2 regions of the Blastococcus sp. SYSU DS0552 genome follow, and region 1 is predicted to be linked to the other one. Evidence: riboswitches for the same ligand, from Rfam matches in the RefSeq annotation. Region 1 holds a riboswitch; the other holds the start of a gene.
The links. A riboswitch is a leader RNA that binds a small molecule or an ion and turns the genes downstream of it on or off. The one in region 1 is predicted to bind thiamine pyrophosphate.
Positions count from the first base shown of each region.

Region 1 (7,326 bases):
CCGGGCGGTCAGGACCGCTTCCCGCGCGGTCCGGCACCCGGCCGTGTTGGGCAGCAGCCGCACCCCACACCGGTCCAGCACCTCGAGCATCGCCGCACTGCTGGAGGCCTCCACCCGGCGCAGCGCCACCGTCACCAGCTCGGTGCCGGAGGCCACGACGGCCCGCTCCAGCGACTCGAGACTGGGCGCCCCGCCGGTGCCCAGCAGCAGCCGGGACGTGAACGTCTCCCCGCCGAGGAGGAAGGGATCGGCCTTCTCCTCCTGCTCCAGCGCGGGGACCACCTGGTGCACGGTCATCGGGTCAACCTCCTGCGGTGGGGGCGAGGACTTCCAGGCTGTCCTCGGCGGAGAGCCGGGTCGACTCCCAGCCGCTCCGGGGGACGACGTCGCCGTTGCGCGCGACCGCGACCTTGCCGTGGCCGTTGGTGCGGGCTTCGACGAGCGCGGCGACGGTGCAGTCGTCGTCCACGTCGGTGGGCACGCCGTTGACGGTCACCTGCATGCGGATCACCTTCCGAACCTGTCTGCGGTGAAAGGGGCGGCGAGACCGGGCAGCTCGCCGGTCGCGAGGTGCTCGGCGACCACCTCGCCGGTCACCGGCGCCAGGAGGACGCCGTTGCGGTAGTGCCCGGTCGCCAGGACCACGCCCGGTACCTCCGATGGTCCCAGCAGCGGCCCGTTGTCCGCCGTCGCGGGCCGCCACCGGGCGATGGTCTCGACCAGCTCCAGCTCGGAGACGCCGGGGACCACCTCGAGCGCGTCGTGCAGCAGGTCGTGCACGCCGCCGGCGGTGACCGCGGCGTCGAAGCCCCGGTCCTCGACGGTGGCGCCGACGATCAGCCCGTCCCCGGGCACGCCGTCGTCGTACGGCACCAGGTACACCTGCCGCCCGCGCACCAGCGCCCGCACGGTCCCCTCCAGCAGGCCGGCGGCCCCTCGCATGCGGAGGATCTGCCCCTTGACCGGCCGGACGGGCAGCGCTGGGACCCCGGGGAGCGCGCCGCTGCGCGCGCCGACGGCCACCACGACGGCGTCGGCGGCCAGCTCCGTGCCGTCGGCCAGCCGCACCCCGGCGGCCCGGCCGTCCACGACCCGCACCTCCGCGACCCGGGAGGGCACCAGCCGGACGCCGGCTGCCCCGGCGGCGGCCAGCAGGCCGGCGTGCAGGGCCCGGCCGTCCACCGAGTGGTCACCCGGAACGTGCAGGGCGCCCCGTACCCGCGGCGACAGCGACGGCTCGCGGCGCCGGGCGGCCCGCGCGGTCAGTCGCTCGACGGCCAGCCCGAGCTCGCGCTGGAAGTCCAGCAGGGCATCCAGCGCGCGCATGTCGTCCTCGTCGAAACCGACGACGACGGTGCCCTGCGTGCGCAGGCCCACCGGCACGCCACCGGCCCGCTCCACCTCCGCGACGAAGGCGGGATAGCGCTCCAGCGACGCGAGGCACAGCCGGAGCAGCGCCTCCTCGCCGTAGGCGGCCTCGGTGACCGGCGCGAGCATGCCGGCGGCGGCCTGCGACGCACCGCCTCCGGGCGCGTCGTCCACCACGGTGACCGGCAGGCCCCGCTGGGCCGCCCGCCACGCCACCGACAGCCCGATCAGCCCACCGCCGACGACGACGACGGTCACGGTCTGCCGCCCAGGGCCCGGAGCAGCTCACGGGTGGCGGCACCGGGGTCGGCCGCGGCCGAGACGGCTCCGACGACGGCCACCCCGGCGGCGCCGGCGGCGAGCAGGTCCGGGATCCGCTCGACGGTCACCCCGCCGATGGCGATCACCGGGATCTCGACCGCCTCGGCCACCGCACGCACTCCTGCCGGGCCGAGCGGAGCGGGCAGCCCGGCCTTCGTCGCCGTCGCGTGGGCGGGCCCGACGCCGAGGTAGTCGGCGCCCTGGGCCACCAGGAGGCGGGCGCGTTCCGGGTCCCGGGCCGTGCCGCCCAGCAGGTGCCCCGGGCCGGCCAGCCGGCGGACGACGTCGAGCGGCAGGTCGTCGGCGCCCAGGTGCGTGCCGTGGGCGCCGACGGCCAGCGCCAGGTCGACCCGGTCGTTGACCAGGCAGGTCGCCCCCGCGCCCGCGCAGACCTCCACCACCCGGCGGGCGAAGTCGTAGCGCTCCCGGTCGGAGGCGTCCTTGGACCGCACCTGGACCACCGGGGCGCCGGCGGCGACCGCGGCGGTCACCGCGTCGAGCGCCGCCCGGCCGACCCGGGCGTCGGTCAGGACGTGCAGGCCCCCGAGGGACGCGGTCACGCCGCCGCCCGGCGGTGCCGCAGCGCGCCCGGCAGGGCCACGGCCACGGTCAGCAACGCGGCCACGGCGAGGCTCACCAGCGAGGCCGACCAGCCGTTGGCCGGGTCGATGCCGAGGTCGGTCTGGCGTTCGGTCCACCACGCCGTCCAGGCCGCACCCGGACCGGCGAAGAAGGTCGGCAGCGTGAGCTGGTAGGCCACGAAGCCGGCCACCCAGGGGAGGAGCAGCAGCGGGCGGGCGCGCGCGGTGTCGGACGTGTCCCACGCCCCCCGGGGCAGCAGGAAGTAGGCGACGACGAAGACCCCGATGAGCGGGACGAACACCGCGCCGATCAGGAAGAGGAACGGCTCGTAGGCGGCGAGGTCGAAGGCTAGGGCGAGGGTGGTGGCCACCACGCCGACCGCCACGGCGAGCACGCGGCGGTCGAGCCGCGCCACCACGTTCTGGGCCGACACCGCCGTCGAGTACACGTTGGCGAACGCCTCGTCGACCTCCACCACGAGCAGCACCAGCACGGCGACCAGACCCAGCGGGACGGCGAGCATCGCGTCGATGACGTCGAGCCCGCCGCGGCCGTAGGCGGCCAGCGCGATGACCCCGAGGCTGAACATGGCCACGGTGGCCAGGCCGTAGCCGGACGCCGTCCCGACGAAGGCGGTCCGCCCGCTGCGGACGTGCCGCGTGTAGTCGGCCGCCAGCGGGAACCACGAGATCGGCAGGGCGATGACGATGTCGGCCGCCGTCCAGAAGGACGTCGCCCCGCCCTCGGTCACCGGCGGCAGCGGCTCGGACAGGACCTGGACGAAGAGGTAGACGATCGCGGCGATCGCCGCCCAGACGGCGTAGCGCGCGAGCACCCGCACCACGCCGAGCGGGCGCAGCGCCATCAGGGTGGCGAAGGCGCCCGCGGCGATCGCGAACGGCCAGCGCGGCGCGTCGAGGGCACGTGCGGCGGCCTCGGAGATGATCAGGATCTCGAAGGCGGCCCAGCCGATGCACTGCACCAGGTTGAAGCCGGTGGGCAGGAACGAGGTCCGCCGGCCCAGCAGGCCTCGGAGCAGCACCATCGCCGGCACGCCCTCGCGGGCGCCGGCGGCGGCGCCCAGCCCCAGCAGCACCGAGCCGATGACCGCGCCGACGACGACGGCCCCGAGCGTGTGCCACAGCGGCCGGTCGGCGAGGACCACGAAGGTGGCCGCCACGGGCAGCAGCAGGCTGATGCCCAGGCTGGCCCAGAGCCCGGCGGTCTCCCGCAGGCCGAGGGTCCGGGGCGGCGGCTCGGACAGGGTGAGGGGCGCATCCTCCCCGCGGGTGGCTGCGCCGACGGTTCCAGAACTGCCCATGATCGCTCCCTACGCCGGCATTACCCGGTCAGGTTCCAGCGGTCGGCGGCGCGGCAGCCGCCCTCTCAGCCCGGTCGATCCGAGCTCCCGCACCACGGCCTCGGCCGTGACACCGCCACCCTAGGGGGTCTCGTACAGTCGGCGCTCGTGCCGGTCGACGAGCTGCCAGTCCGCCATGCCGACGCCTTCGCGGACGCCACCCGCCATCCCTTCCTCACCGCCGTGCGGGACGGCACGATCGAGCCGTCGGCCTTCGACACCTGGCTGGTGCAGGACGTGCGGTTCGTCGCCGACCTCCTCCGCTTCCAGGCGCGGCTGCTGGCCCGGGCGCCCCGGCCGGCCCAGGAGGTGCTCGCCCGCGGAGCCCTGGCCCTGGTCCAGGAGCTGGACTGGTTCGAGGAGCGGGCGGCGGCCCGGGGACTGGACCTCTCCGCGCCCGCGCTGCCGGCGACGACCGCCTATGCGGAGCTGCTCGAGCGGCTGGACGGCGCCGATGTCCCGGCCGCGCTGACCGCGCTGTGGACCATCGAGCGCACCTACCTCGACGCCTGGTCGGCCGCGCTCCCGGGTGCACCGGCCTACCGGGAGTTCGTGGAGCACTGGACGGCGCCGGAGTTCGGCGGGTACGTGGCGGACCTCGCCGCGGCGGTGGACGCGGTCGGCGGAGGCGACGAGCGCGTCTTCCTCGAGGTGGTCACCGCAGAGGTCGCGTTCTGGGACATGGCGGTGGCGACGGGATGAGCCTGGCCCGTGAGCTCTGGACCGCCGAGGCCGGCCTCGCCGCCGCGGCGCTGTCGCACCCGTTCGTGCAGGGGATCGCCGACGGCACGCTGCCGCGGGACCGGTTCGCCGGCTACGTGGCCCAGGACGCGTTCTTCCTGGAGGCGTTCGCCCGGGGCTACGCGCTGGGCGTCGCGCACAGCCCCGACCGCGCCACCCTCGACGTCTTCGCCGACCTGCTGGCCGGGGTCCGTGAGGAGCTGGGGCTGCACGCGTCCTACGCGCAGCGCTGGGGCATCGACCTGACCGCCGTCCGGCCGGGGCCGGCGACGTCGGCCTACACCGACTTCCTGCTGGCCACGGCCTCGCTGGGCGGCGTGGCGCTCACCTGCGCGGCGATGACCCCGTGCATGCGCCTCTACGCCCATCTCGGGCAGTCGCTGGCCGACCGCGCGTCGGGCCCGTACGAGGAGTGGGTGCGCACCTACGCCGACCCGGGCTTCGAGGAGCTCGCCGCCACGCTCGAGCGGCTGCTCGACGCCGTCGCCGTCGACACCCCGGCACTGCGGGCGGCCTACTCCCGGGCGATGCAGCTGGAGATCGGCTTCTTCGACGCCGCCTGGCGCGGCGTCTGACCGGTGCGGCCGGGTGCGCCGCCCGATCGGGAGGTGCCTGCTGGTTCAGCCGAGCAGGCCGACCAGCAGGTGGGCGTTGAGCCCGATGATCAGGACCGCGATGACGCTGCCGGCCACGGTGGTGGTCCGGCGGTTCACCCAGCCGCCCATCAGGTCGCGGCGGCTGGTGAGCCACAGCAGCGGCACCAGGGCGAACGGGATGCCGAAGGACAGCACCACCTGCGACCACACCAGCGCGGTGGTGGGGTCCCCGCCCAGCACCAGTACGGCCAGCGCCGGGGCCAGGGTGATCAGCCGGCGGGTGAGCACCGGGATGTGCCGCTTGAGGAACCCGGCCATGACCACCTGGCCGGCGTGCGTGCCCACCGAGGAGGAGGCGAACCCCGAGGCCAGCAGCGCGAGGGCGAAGGCGAGCGCGGCGCCGGTGCCGAGCTGGTCACCGAGCCCGGCGTGCACGCCCTCGAGGCTGTCGACGCCGCTGTCGCTGGTGAACAGCTGCGCGGCGATGACCAGCATCGCGGCGTTGACCAGCCCGGCCAGGCCCATGGCGACGACGATGTCGATCCGCTGCGCCCGCAGCAGCCGGCGCCGTCCCTCCCGGCTCCGGCCGGCGGTGACGGCGTCGCCGTAGCGGCCGGGGGTGAGCGCGGAGTGCACGTAGATCACGTGCGGCATCACCGTGGCGCCCAGGATCCCGGTGGCCAGCACCACGCTCTCGGCGCCGTCGAAGGAGGGCACCATGCCCCCGGCGAGCCCGCCCGGGTCGACGCCGGAGCCGAGGAGGGTGTAGCCGAACCCGATGCCGATGACCAGCAGCAGCCCTGCGATGACCCGCTCGAACGGGCGGTACCCGCGGGACTGCGCCGCCAGCAGGACGAAGGCGACGACGGCGGTGATGACGCCGCCGATCGGCAGCGGGACCCCGAAGAGCAGGTACAGCGCCACGGCGCCGCCGACGATCTCGGCCAGGTCGGTGGCGATCGCCACGGCCTCCGCCTGCAGCCACAGCCCCCGGGTGACCGGCTTGGGCAGCGTCTCGCGGCAGAGCGTGGCCAGGTCGCGGCCGGTGGCCAGCCCGAGCTTCGCGGTCAGCGACTGGATCAGCATCGCCATGAGGTTGGCCGCGACGATGACCCACAGCAGCGTGTACCCGAACGCGGCGCCGCCGGCGAAGTTCGTGGCGAAGTTGCCCGGGTCGACGTAGGCGACGGCGGCGACGAAGGCCGGACCGAGCATCGACCACAACCGGCGGCGGCCCGGCTCGGCCAGCGGGGGGCGCTGCGCGGGGGCGCGCAGCGTCGTCGGCAGGACGGCGGCCTCGGTCTTCGACAGGTACACGGCGGTCCTCGCAGGCGGTCTCCGGGTGGGTGGTCGCTCGCTCCCTGCCCGCGCCGCGTGTCACGCCGGGGCCGACCCGTGGCCCCCCGGGGCCAAGGTCAGGCTTGCCTGCCCCGCCCGGTCCGGCGGGCCCGCTCGACCAGCGCGTCGATGCGCGCGGCGTGCGCGCCGCGCCAGTACACCCGCCCGCACGCCGGGCACCGGGCGAAGGCGTCGTAGGTGCGGCGGGTGCCGGGCTCCAGCTCCGCCGCCACCTCGTCCTTCGGCACCGGGTGGACGGCGGCCCCGCAAGCGGTGCAGCGGGTGAGCGGCGCCAGCGGCAGGGAGAAGCGGTCGAGCACGTCGTCGAGCTGCTCGCCGGGCCGGCTCCCGCGGACGAGCGCGCCCTGCGGCAGGGCGCGCCGCATGAGCAGCCCCCGGTCCTGCGTGAGCAGCACCCGGCCCTCGGCCGCCGCCCGGGCGACCAGCGCGGCGTCGTCGGCGTCGTTCGACCAGGCGGCGTCGGCCCCGAGCAGCCGCAGCTGCCGCGCGAGGGCGCCCAGCCCGACGTCGAGGAGGAACCCACCGGGCGGGACGGCGACCGGCCGCGGCGCCGGGTCCACCTCCAGCACGGTGCCGGGGGCGGTCCGGTCGGCGGGCGTCGCCGGTGCGCCGTCCGCCCGGATCGTCCCCACTTCGGTCAGCGGGATCCCGGCGGCCTGCACCAGGTGCCCGGCCGTCGCGTCGGGGTCGAAGGGCAGCCGGCGTTCGCCCGCTCCCCGGTACCGCGGGGCGAGCAGCCACCGCAGGTCCGGGGCAGGCCGCACGCGCACGTCCACGGCGACGGGCTACCCCGGCCGGACGGCCGCCGACACGCGCCAGGCGTGCGCGGGCCTCTTCCTGGGCACGGAGGTGGCCGTCCGCCGATCCACCCGTGGAGGTCCTGTGTCCGAAGCAACCGCCCGTCCCCTCGCCCTCGTGACCGGTGCGTCCAGCGGCATCGGGCTGGAGCTGGCCAAGCAGTTCGCCGAGCACGGCTTCGATCTGGTGGTCGTCGCCGAG
Region 1 covers NZ_JBJHAB010000022.1:2,547-9,872, forward strand. The annotation lists gene ACI8AG_RS17940 (thiazole synthase) at 1-297, opposite strand, end outside; gene thiS (sulfur carrier protein ThiS) at 302-502, opposite strand; gene thiO (glycine oxidase ThiO) at 508-1,626, opposite strand; gene thiE (thiamine phosphate synthase) at 1,623-2,249, opposite strand; gene ACI8AG_RS17960 (purine-cytosine permease family protein) at 2,246-3,592, opposite strand; TPP riboswitch at 3,582-3,693, opposite strand; gene ACI8AG_RS17965 (thiaminase II/PqqC family protein) at 3,740-4,333, shown strand; gene ACI8AG_RS17970 (TenA family protein) at 4,330-4,947, shown strand; gene ACI8AG_RS17975 (Nramp family divalent metal transporter) at 4,993-6,285, opposite strand; gene ACI8AG_RS17980 (Mut7-C RNAse domain-containing protein) at 6,384-7,103, opposite strand; gene ACI8AG_RS17985 (SDR family NAD(P)-dependent oxidoreductase) at 7,243-7,326, shown strand, end outside.

Region 2 (7,326 bases), on a different contig from region 1:
GCAGGCGCACGTGTGGGTGGGCCGGTCACTGCCGCCCGAGCTCGCGCCCTACGACCCGCCGCCCTACAGCCTCGAGCGTTTCCTCGAGGACGAGCTCAACGAGGCGCCCCGCCCCCTTCCCGAGGCCCGGCCGCTCACGCCACGGGACCAGCAGTGCGACGGCGCCGACGTGGTGGCGGCCCATGCGGCCGCCGGGGGCAGGGTCTTCCTCCTCGGTGACGATCCCGGCGTCGGCAAGACCGGAACCGCGATCCTGGCGGTCAAAGCGATCGCCGAGCAGCGCGACGTCCGCACCGTGCTGGTCATCGCCGACCGGCCGGCCGCCATCACCATCCCGCACTGGGCGCGCTCGATCGCCGGCTTCGGCGACGGTGGCCTGCGCTGGTGCGTGACCACCTGGGACCGGCTGGGCAAGGTGGCGAAGCTGCGCTTCGACGTCGTCGTCGCCGACGAGGCGCACATGGTGCGGCACACGACGACGCAGCGGTGGAAGCACTGGAAGGCCGTCTCCGGCGCCGCGCGGGTCAAGGACACCCCGTACGTCCTGGCCGCGACCGCGACGCCGGCGCACACCCCCCTGGAGCTGCCCTACCTGGCGCCGGAGTTCGCCGCCCGGCACGAGGAGTCGATCAAGGACTGGGCCGACCTGCCGAAGGCGCTCGAGCGGCACACGTTCCACGTGGAACGTGGCCGCTACGGCTGGCAGTGGACCGAGGACGCCGACGAGCGCCGGGCCGACCTCGCCCGGTTGCAGTCCTGGCTCGCCGACGCCGATCCACCGGCGACGCTGCACCGCCCGGCCCCGTGGGGACCGGTGTCGGTGACGGGGACGCCGGTGCTGCTCAGCCCGGCCGAGCGGGCGCAGTACGAGGCCGAGTGGTCGGAGTTCCGCGCAGAGATGCAACTGGCCCGGCGCGGCCGGCAGTCCGCCCGCGGCCGCGCGGCCCTGCTGCGGTTCCGGCAGAAGGCCGGGCTGATCCGCGTGCAGGCGACGGTCGACTGGATCAAGGCGCAGGTGGAGGCGGAGCGGCAGGTCGCGGTCTCGGTCGAGTTCGTGGAGACGGCGGCCGATCCGATCCGCGAGGCGCTGCTGGACGCCGGCATCCCGGTGGCCGGCGTCTACGGGCGCGACCGCTTCGACGTCGAGGCCGAGCGGCTGCGGTTCCAGCGCGGCGACGCGGCGGTGTGCGTTTTCACGGTGACCGCGTCGATCAGCCTGCACGCCGGCGAGCTGCTGCCCGACGGGGCGACGGCGTCGGAGGCGCCCCGCGTGGGGTTGTTCCACCAGCCGCGGTTCTCCGGCATCCAGGCCCGGCAGGTCACCGGGCGCACCCACCGCGACGGGAAGGCCTCTCCGTGGCGGGTGGCGTTCGCGGCCGACACGGTCGAGGAGCAGGTGGCCCGGGTGATGGTCGAGCGGCTGGCGGTCAGCGGCTCCACGGCCGGGGCGGACACCTCGGCGCTGCGGGAGATCGCCGAGCTGCTCGACGCCGACTGGCTGCCCAGCACCGCCCTCACCGAGGCCTGAGCTCCACCGGGCTCAGGCTCCCGGCGTGGCCTGCAGGTCGTCGCGAGGCGTCACCAGGTCGGCCCGGACGGGATGGTCGCCGACGCCCGTCTCGGTCCAGGAGACCTCCACGATCTGCCCCGCGCGAAGGGAGCCACGGGCGCTGGGATGCAGCGCTCCCACCTCGACCCAGCAGTGGCCGGGGAGGTCCGGCGACTCGACGAGGCCGCCACCCTCGTCGCCGTCCCACCGGACCACCGTGCCCACGCTCGTTCCGCTCTGCACCATCCGCCCAGCGTGGCGGGCGACCGTCGAGCGGGCAAGCGACCACCGCCGACCCGATCCGGCAGACCGCGACGCACCGCGCGGGCGGGCTCCGTGGCGGCTGCGCTCATCGCGGCGCGGCCGGCTCGAGCTCCAGGTGCGGGCCCGCGCCGACGACCACCACGCGGTCGCCGTCGACGGCCAGCGCGGTGCCGTCCGCCAGCCCGAACACGCGGTGCCCCAGGTCGCGCGCCGCTTCCCGGAGGGCCTCCTCCGACGCATTCGGGAAGTACGGCGAGCCCAGGTGCGGCACGACCAGGACGTCGACCAGGCCCAGGCCCACGGTGTCCTCCGGTCGCGGCTGCTCCGACTGGCTCAGCGCGAGGTGCGGCCCGAGCACCATGCTGCCGGCGCTGATCCCGATCAGCAGCCGCTCACCGAGCAGATCGGGCAGCCGGTCGGCCAGCCCCGAGCGGCGCAGCCACCGCAGCAGGTGCGTGGTGTCCCCACCGGTGAGCACCAGGACGTCGGCCGCCTCCAGTCGCGGCTCCCACACCTCGGCCTCCAGCGCCGAGACGTCGACGATGTCGACCTCGGCGAACCCGGCGCGCTGCAGGTTCACGAAGTCGGCGATCAGCCAGCCCTTGTCGCCCGCGATGACGTTGGCCGCCGTGGGGACGACGGCGGCCCGCAGCCCGCTCAGCGGGCGTCCGGCCAGCTCCTCCGTCGCCGCGACCAGCGTCGGGTCGCAGAGGCCGGCGGAGGTGAGCAGCAGCCTCATGCCGGGCAGAGCCAGTCGTCCGACGACGGCGCCACGGCTCCCTCCAGCGGCGGGAAGTGCGTGCGGAAGGTGAACGCCTCGGGGGTCGGGCCGTGCGCTCGCAGGTGCCGGATGCGCGCCTCCGCGTCGTCGGTGGTCGGCAGGGTGCCCGCCGGGATCCACCACAGCGCGGTCGTCGCCTCGGCGGCGCGGGAGAACCACTCCCGGCGCCGCCGCATGATCTGCACGTGCCGCCCGCCGAAGACGTAGGCGGCCAGCGACTCGACGTCCCGCCAGACGGTGAGGTTCACGATCACGCCGTGGCTGCCGGCGGCGTCCCAGCCGAACGCCTGCACCGAGGTGGCGTTGCCGTCCTCGGTCTGCAGCCGCCAGACGAAGCCGGGCGCCCGGTCGGCCTCGGCGTTGACCTCGTCCAGGGCGGCCATGAAGTCGGCCAGCACGGGGCTGTCGAGCGGGGCGAGCAGGCGGGAGACGTTGACCTGGGCCAGGTGGTGGTCCACGGGCCGACCGTAGGGCACCCGCCCGTCCGTCGACGAGGTCGGCGGTGACGGCCCCCGGCCCGCTGCGCTAGGTTCGAGCCCGTACGTGGCACGGGGTGTCCCGCCCGGGACTGAGAACACACCCGCCGAACCTGCTCCAGTTCGCACTGGCGAAGGGATGTCACCGGCATGTCCGATGCTGTGGAAGTCGTCGACCTGCGCGCCGCCCGCGCGGCGCTGCGCGAGAACGCACCGCTCGTCCACTGCCTGACCAACACGGTGGTGCAGACGCTCACCGCCAATGCCCTGCTGGCCGTCGGCGCGGCGCCGGCGATGGTCGACGCCCCGGAGGAGGCCGAGGACTTCGCCGCCGTCGCCTCCGCCGTCCTGGTCAACGTGGGCACCGTGCACCAGCGCACCGCCGCGGCGATGCGGCTGGCCGCCCGCTCGGCCGGCGCGGCGGGCACCCCCTGGGTGCTCGACCCGGTGGCCGTGGGTCCGCTGGCCTACCGCACGGCGCTCGCCGGCGAGCTGGTCGAGCTCTCGCCGGCCGTGGTGCGCGGCAACGCCTCGGAGGTCATGGCGCTGGCCGGCGCCGGCGCCGGCGGCCGCGGGGTCGACAGCACCGCCGGCGCCGATGACGCAGCGACCGCCGCCGCACAGCTCGCGGCACGCACCGGGGGTGTGGTGGCCGTCAGCGGCGCGGTGGACCTGATCACCGACGGCGCGCGGACCATCCGGGTGGGCGGCGGCTCACCGCTGCTGACCCGCACCACGGGTGCCGGGTGCGCGCTCGGCGCCCTGGTGGCGGCCTACGTCGCCGCGACCGGCGACGCCCTGACCGGTGCGGTGGCGGGGCACGCGCACGTCGCGCTCGCCGCGGAGCGGGCCGCCGAGACCGCCACGGGGCCTGGCACGTTCGCGCCCGCCTGGCTCGACGCCCTGGACGCCGTCGGCCCCGACGACCTCGCGGGCGCGGACGTGCGGAGCGCCTGATGCGACCGCCGTTCGACCCGACGCTCTACCTGGTCACCGACACGGAGCTGTGCCGGCCACGGTCGGTGGCCGACGTGGTCCGCGCGGCGGTGGCCGGTGGGGTCACCGCCGTCCAGGTGCGCGACAAGCACGCCTCCCGCCGGGACCTGCTGGCGCTGACCCGCTCGGTGCAGGCCGCGCTCGCCGACCGGCCGGACGTGGCCGTGCTGGTGAACGACGCCCTCGACGTCGCCCTGCTGGCCGGCGCCTCCGGCGTGCACATCGGGCAGGAGGACCTGCCGGCGGCCGAGGTGCGGGCGGCGCTCGGACCCGACCGGCTGCTCGGCCTCTCCGTGGAGAGCACCGCCGACCTGACCGCCGCCCTGCGGCTGCCGTCGGGCACCGTCGACCACGTGGGCCTGAGCCCGGTGTGGGCGACGCCGACGAAGCCGGAGGCGGGCCCCGGGCTGGGCCTCGACGCGGTGCGGGAGCTGACGGGCGCGGCACACGCGGGCGGGTTGCCGGCCGTGGCGATCGGCGGCATCGACGCCGCCCGGGCCGCCGCCGTGGCCGCCACCGGGGTGGACGGCGTCTGCGTGGTCTCCGCGGTCTGCGCCGCCCCCGACCCACGCGCTGCGGCCGCGGCGCTCCGTGCCGAGCTCGCCCCGGTGGGTGCGCGATGACGCCCACGGCGCTCACCGTGGCGGGCAGCGACCCCAGCGGCGGAGCGGGCATCCAGGCCGACCTGAAGACCTTCAGCGCGCTCGGCGCGTACGGCACGGCGGTGCTCACCGCGCTCACCGCGCAGAACACCCGGGGAGTCACCGGGGTCCACCCGGTGCCCGCCGCCTTCGTCGCCCAGCAGCTGCACACCCTGCTCGACGACGTCGACGTGCACGCCACCAAGCTCGGCATGCTGGGCAGCGCCGACGTGGTGCGGGCGGTGGCGGGCGTGCTGGCCGAGCGGCGCCCCGGCCCGGTCGTCTGCGACCCGGTGATGGTGGCGACCAGCGGGCACCGGCTCATCGACGACGACGCGGTGGCCGCCGTCCGCACCGAGCTGCTGCCGCTCGCGGACCTGATCACCCCGAACGTGCCCGAAGCCGCCGCGCTGCTCGACGGCGAGCCGGCCACCGACGTGGACGGGCTGCACGAGCAGGCGCGGGCACTGCTCGACCTCGGGCCCGGCGCGGTGCTGCTGAAGGGCGGCCACCTCGGCGGCCCCGACAGCGTCGACGTGCTGGCCACGTCCGCCGGGACGACGGAGACCCGCCGCCCCCGGGTGACCACGACGGCGACGCACGGGACCGGCTGCACCCTCTCGTCGGCGTTGACCGCGCTGGCGGCCCGCGCCGGTGCGCCCCCGGACTGGGCAGCCCTGGTGGAGCCCGCCCGCGACTACCTGCAGCGGGCCCTGGCCGGGGGCGGCGCGCTGGGGATCGGGTCCGGCCACGGCCCGGTGCACCACTTCGCCGGGATCTGGCCCGCGTGAGCGGGTTCGGCGACCGGGCCTGGGCGGCGACCGCCGACCTCCGCCGGGCGATCGACGAGCTGCCCTTCCTCGCCGAGCTGGCCGCCGGCACCCTGGCACCCGAGACGTTCCGCCACTACCTGGAGCAGGACACCCTGTACCTGGGCGGCTACGCCCGCGCGCTGGCGCTGCTTGCGGCCCGCGCCCCGGACCCGGAGGCGGCCGCGTTCTGGGCCGGCTCGGCGCAGAACTGCGCGGTCGTGGAGACGCAGCTGCACGCCGACCTGCTCGGCTCGGAGCTGCTAGGGGAGGCCGGCGCCCCGCCGGAGCCGTCGCCGACCTGCCTGGCGTACAGCTCCTACCTCGTGGCGACGGCGGCGACCGCGCCGTACCCCGTCGCCGCCGCGGCCGTCCTCCCCTGCTACTGGGTGTACGCCGACGTCGGCGCCCGGCTGGCCCCCGCCGCGCGGGCCGCCGCCGACCACCCGTACCGCCGGTGGGTGGCCACCTACGACGCCGCCCCGTTCCAGGAGGCCGCGGCCGCCGCCCGACGGCTGACCGACGCCGCGGCGCGCACCGCGCCCGACCAGGAGGCCGCCATGCTCACCGCGTTCGCCATCGCCACCCGGTACGAGCTGGAGTTCTGGCGCGCGGCCCACGCCGGCGAGGCGTGGGCCGTCGCGATCTGATCGGCGTCAGCCCCGGGAGGCGCCGTCCCCGTCCGACGAGATCGGCACGGTGGTCACGCCGCCCTGCGCCGCCGAGCCGCTGAGCCGGCGCAGCAGCGCCGCCACGTCGATGCCGGTGAGGTCACCGGACAGCTGCAGCCCCTGGGCGACGTTCGCCGCGACCGACTTCCCCAGCGAGCCCGCCCCGTCGGCTGAGATGACGGTCATCTTCTCCACACTGGACAGCGGGGCGGCCGCCGCACCCACGACCTCGGGCAGAACCTTGACCAGCATCTCCAGGATCGCCGCCTCGCCGTACTTGGCGAAGGCGTCGGAGCGCGCGTCGAGCGCCTCGGCCTCGGCCTGACCGCGGGCGAGGATCGCGGCCGCCTCGGCGGCGCCCTCGCGCTCGACGGCGTCGGCGATCGCCTGGCGGCGCTGCTTCTCGGCCTCACCGCGCTTGGCGCCCTCGATCGCTTCCGCCTGGGCGGCGGCGATGGTGGCCTGGCGCTCCGCCTCGGCGGTGAGGATGGCGGAGTTCTTGCGCCCCTCGGCCTCCTGCTCGACCCGGTAGCGCTCGGCGTCGGCCGGGCGGCGGACCTGGGTGTCGAGCTGGCGCTCGGTCAGCGCCGCCGTCCGCTCGGCGACCTTCTCCTGCTCCATGAGGACCGCCTGGTCCTGCGCGGCCTGCGCCAGCGGCCCGGCGGCCGCCGCGCGGGCCTTCGCGGCGTCGGTCTCGGCGGTGATCTCCGCCTGCTTGAGCGCCAGCTGGCGCTGGGCGATCGCGATCGCCTCGTCGGCCAGCAACTGCTCCTGCTGCGCGGCCTGCCGGGCGCGCGCCTCGGCGATGCTCGCCTCCTTGAGCACCCGGGCGGCCTCCGGGCGGCCCAGGTCGGCCAGGTAGGACCCCTCCGCCTGGATGTCCTGCAGCTGGAAGGTGTCCAGGACGAGACCCTGGCCGGTGAGCGAGGACTCGGCCTCTTCGGCGACGGCGGAGGCGAAGGCGGCCCGGTCGCGGATGATCTCCTCGATGGTCAGCCGGCCGACGATCGAGCGCAGCGCACCGGCGAGCACCTCCGACGTGAAGGTGTCGATGCCCTCCTGCTGGTTGAGGAAGCGCTGGGCGGCCGCGCGGATCGAGCTCTCGGTGCCGCCGACCTTCACGATGGCGACGCCCTCGA
Region 2 covers NZ_JBJHAB010000003.1:27,812-35,137, forward strand. The annotation lists gene ACI8AG_RS03790 (helicase) at 1-1,528, shown strand, start outside; gene ACI8AG_RS03795 (hypothetical protein) at 1,541-1,795, opposite strand; gene ACI8AG_RS03800 (Type 1 glutamine amidotransferase-like domain-containing protein) at 1,899-2,552, opposite strand; gene ACI8AG_RS03805 (DUF3291 domain-containing protein) at 2,549-3,052, opposite strand; TPP riboswitch at 3,134-3,227, shown strand; gene thiM (hydroxyethylthiazole kinase) at 3,221-4,027, shown strand; gene thiE (thiamine phosphate synthase) at 4,027-4,689, shown strand; gene thiD (bifunctional hydroxymethylpyrimidine kinase/phosphomethylpyrimidine kinase) at 4,686-5,498, shown strand; gene ACI8AG_RS03825 (TenA family protein) at 5,495-6,166, shown strand; gene ACI8AG_RS03830 (flotillin family protein) at 6,173-7,326, opposite strand, start outside.
Region 2: linked by a shared signal. The riboswitch ahead of thiM (hydroxyethylthiazole kinase) and the one ahead of ACI8AG_RS17960 (purine-cytosine permease family protein) in region 1 are both predicted to bind thiamine pyrophosphate.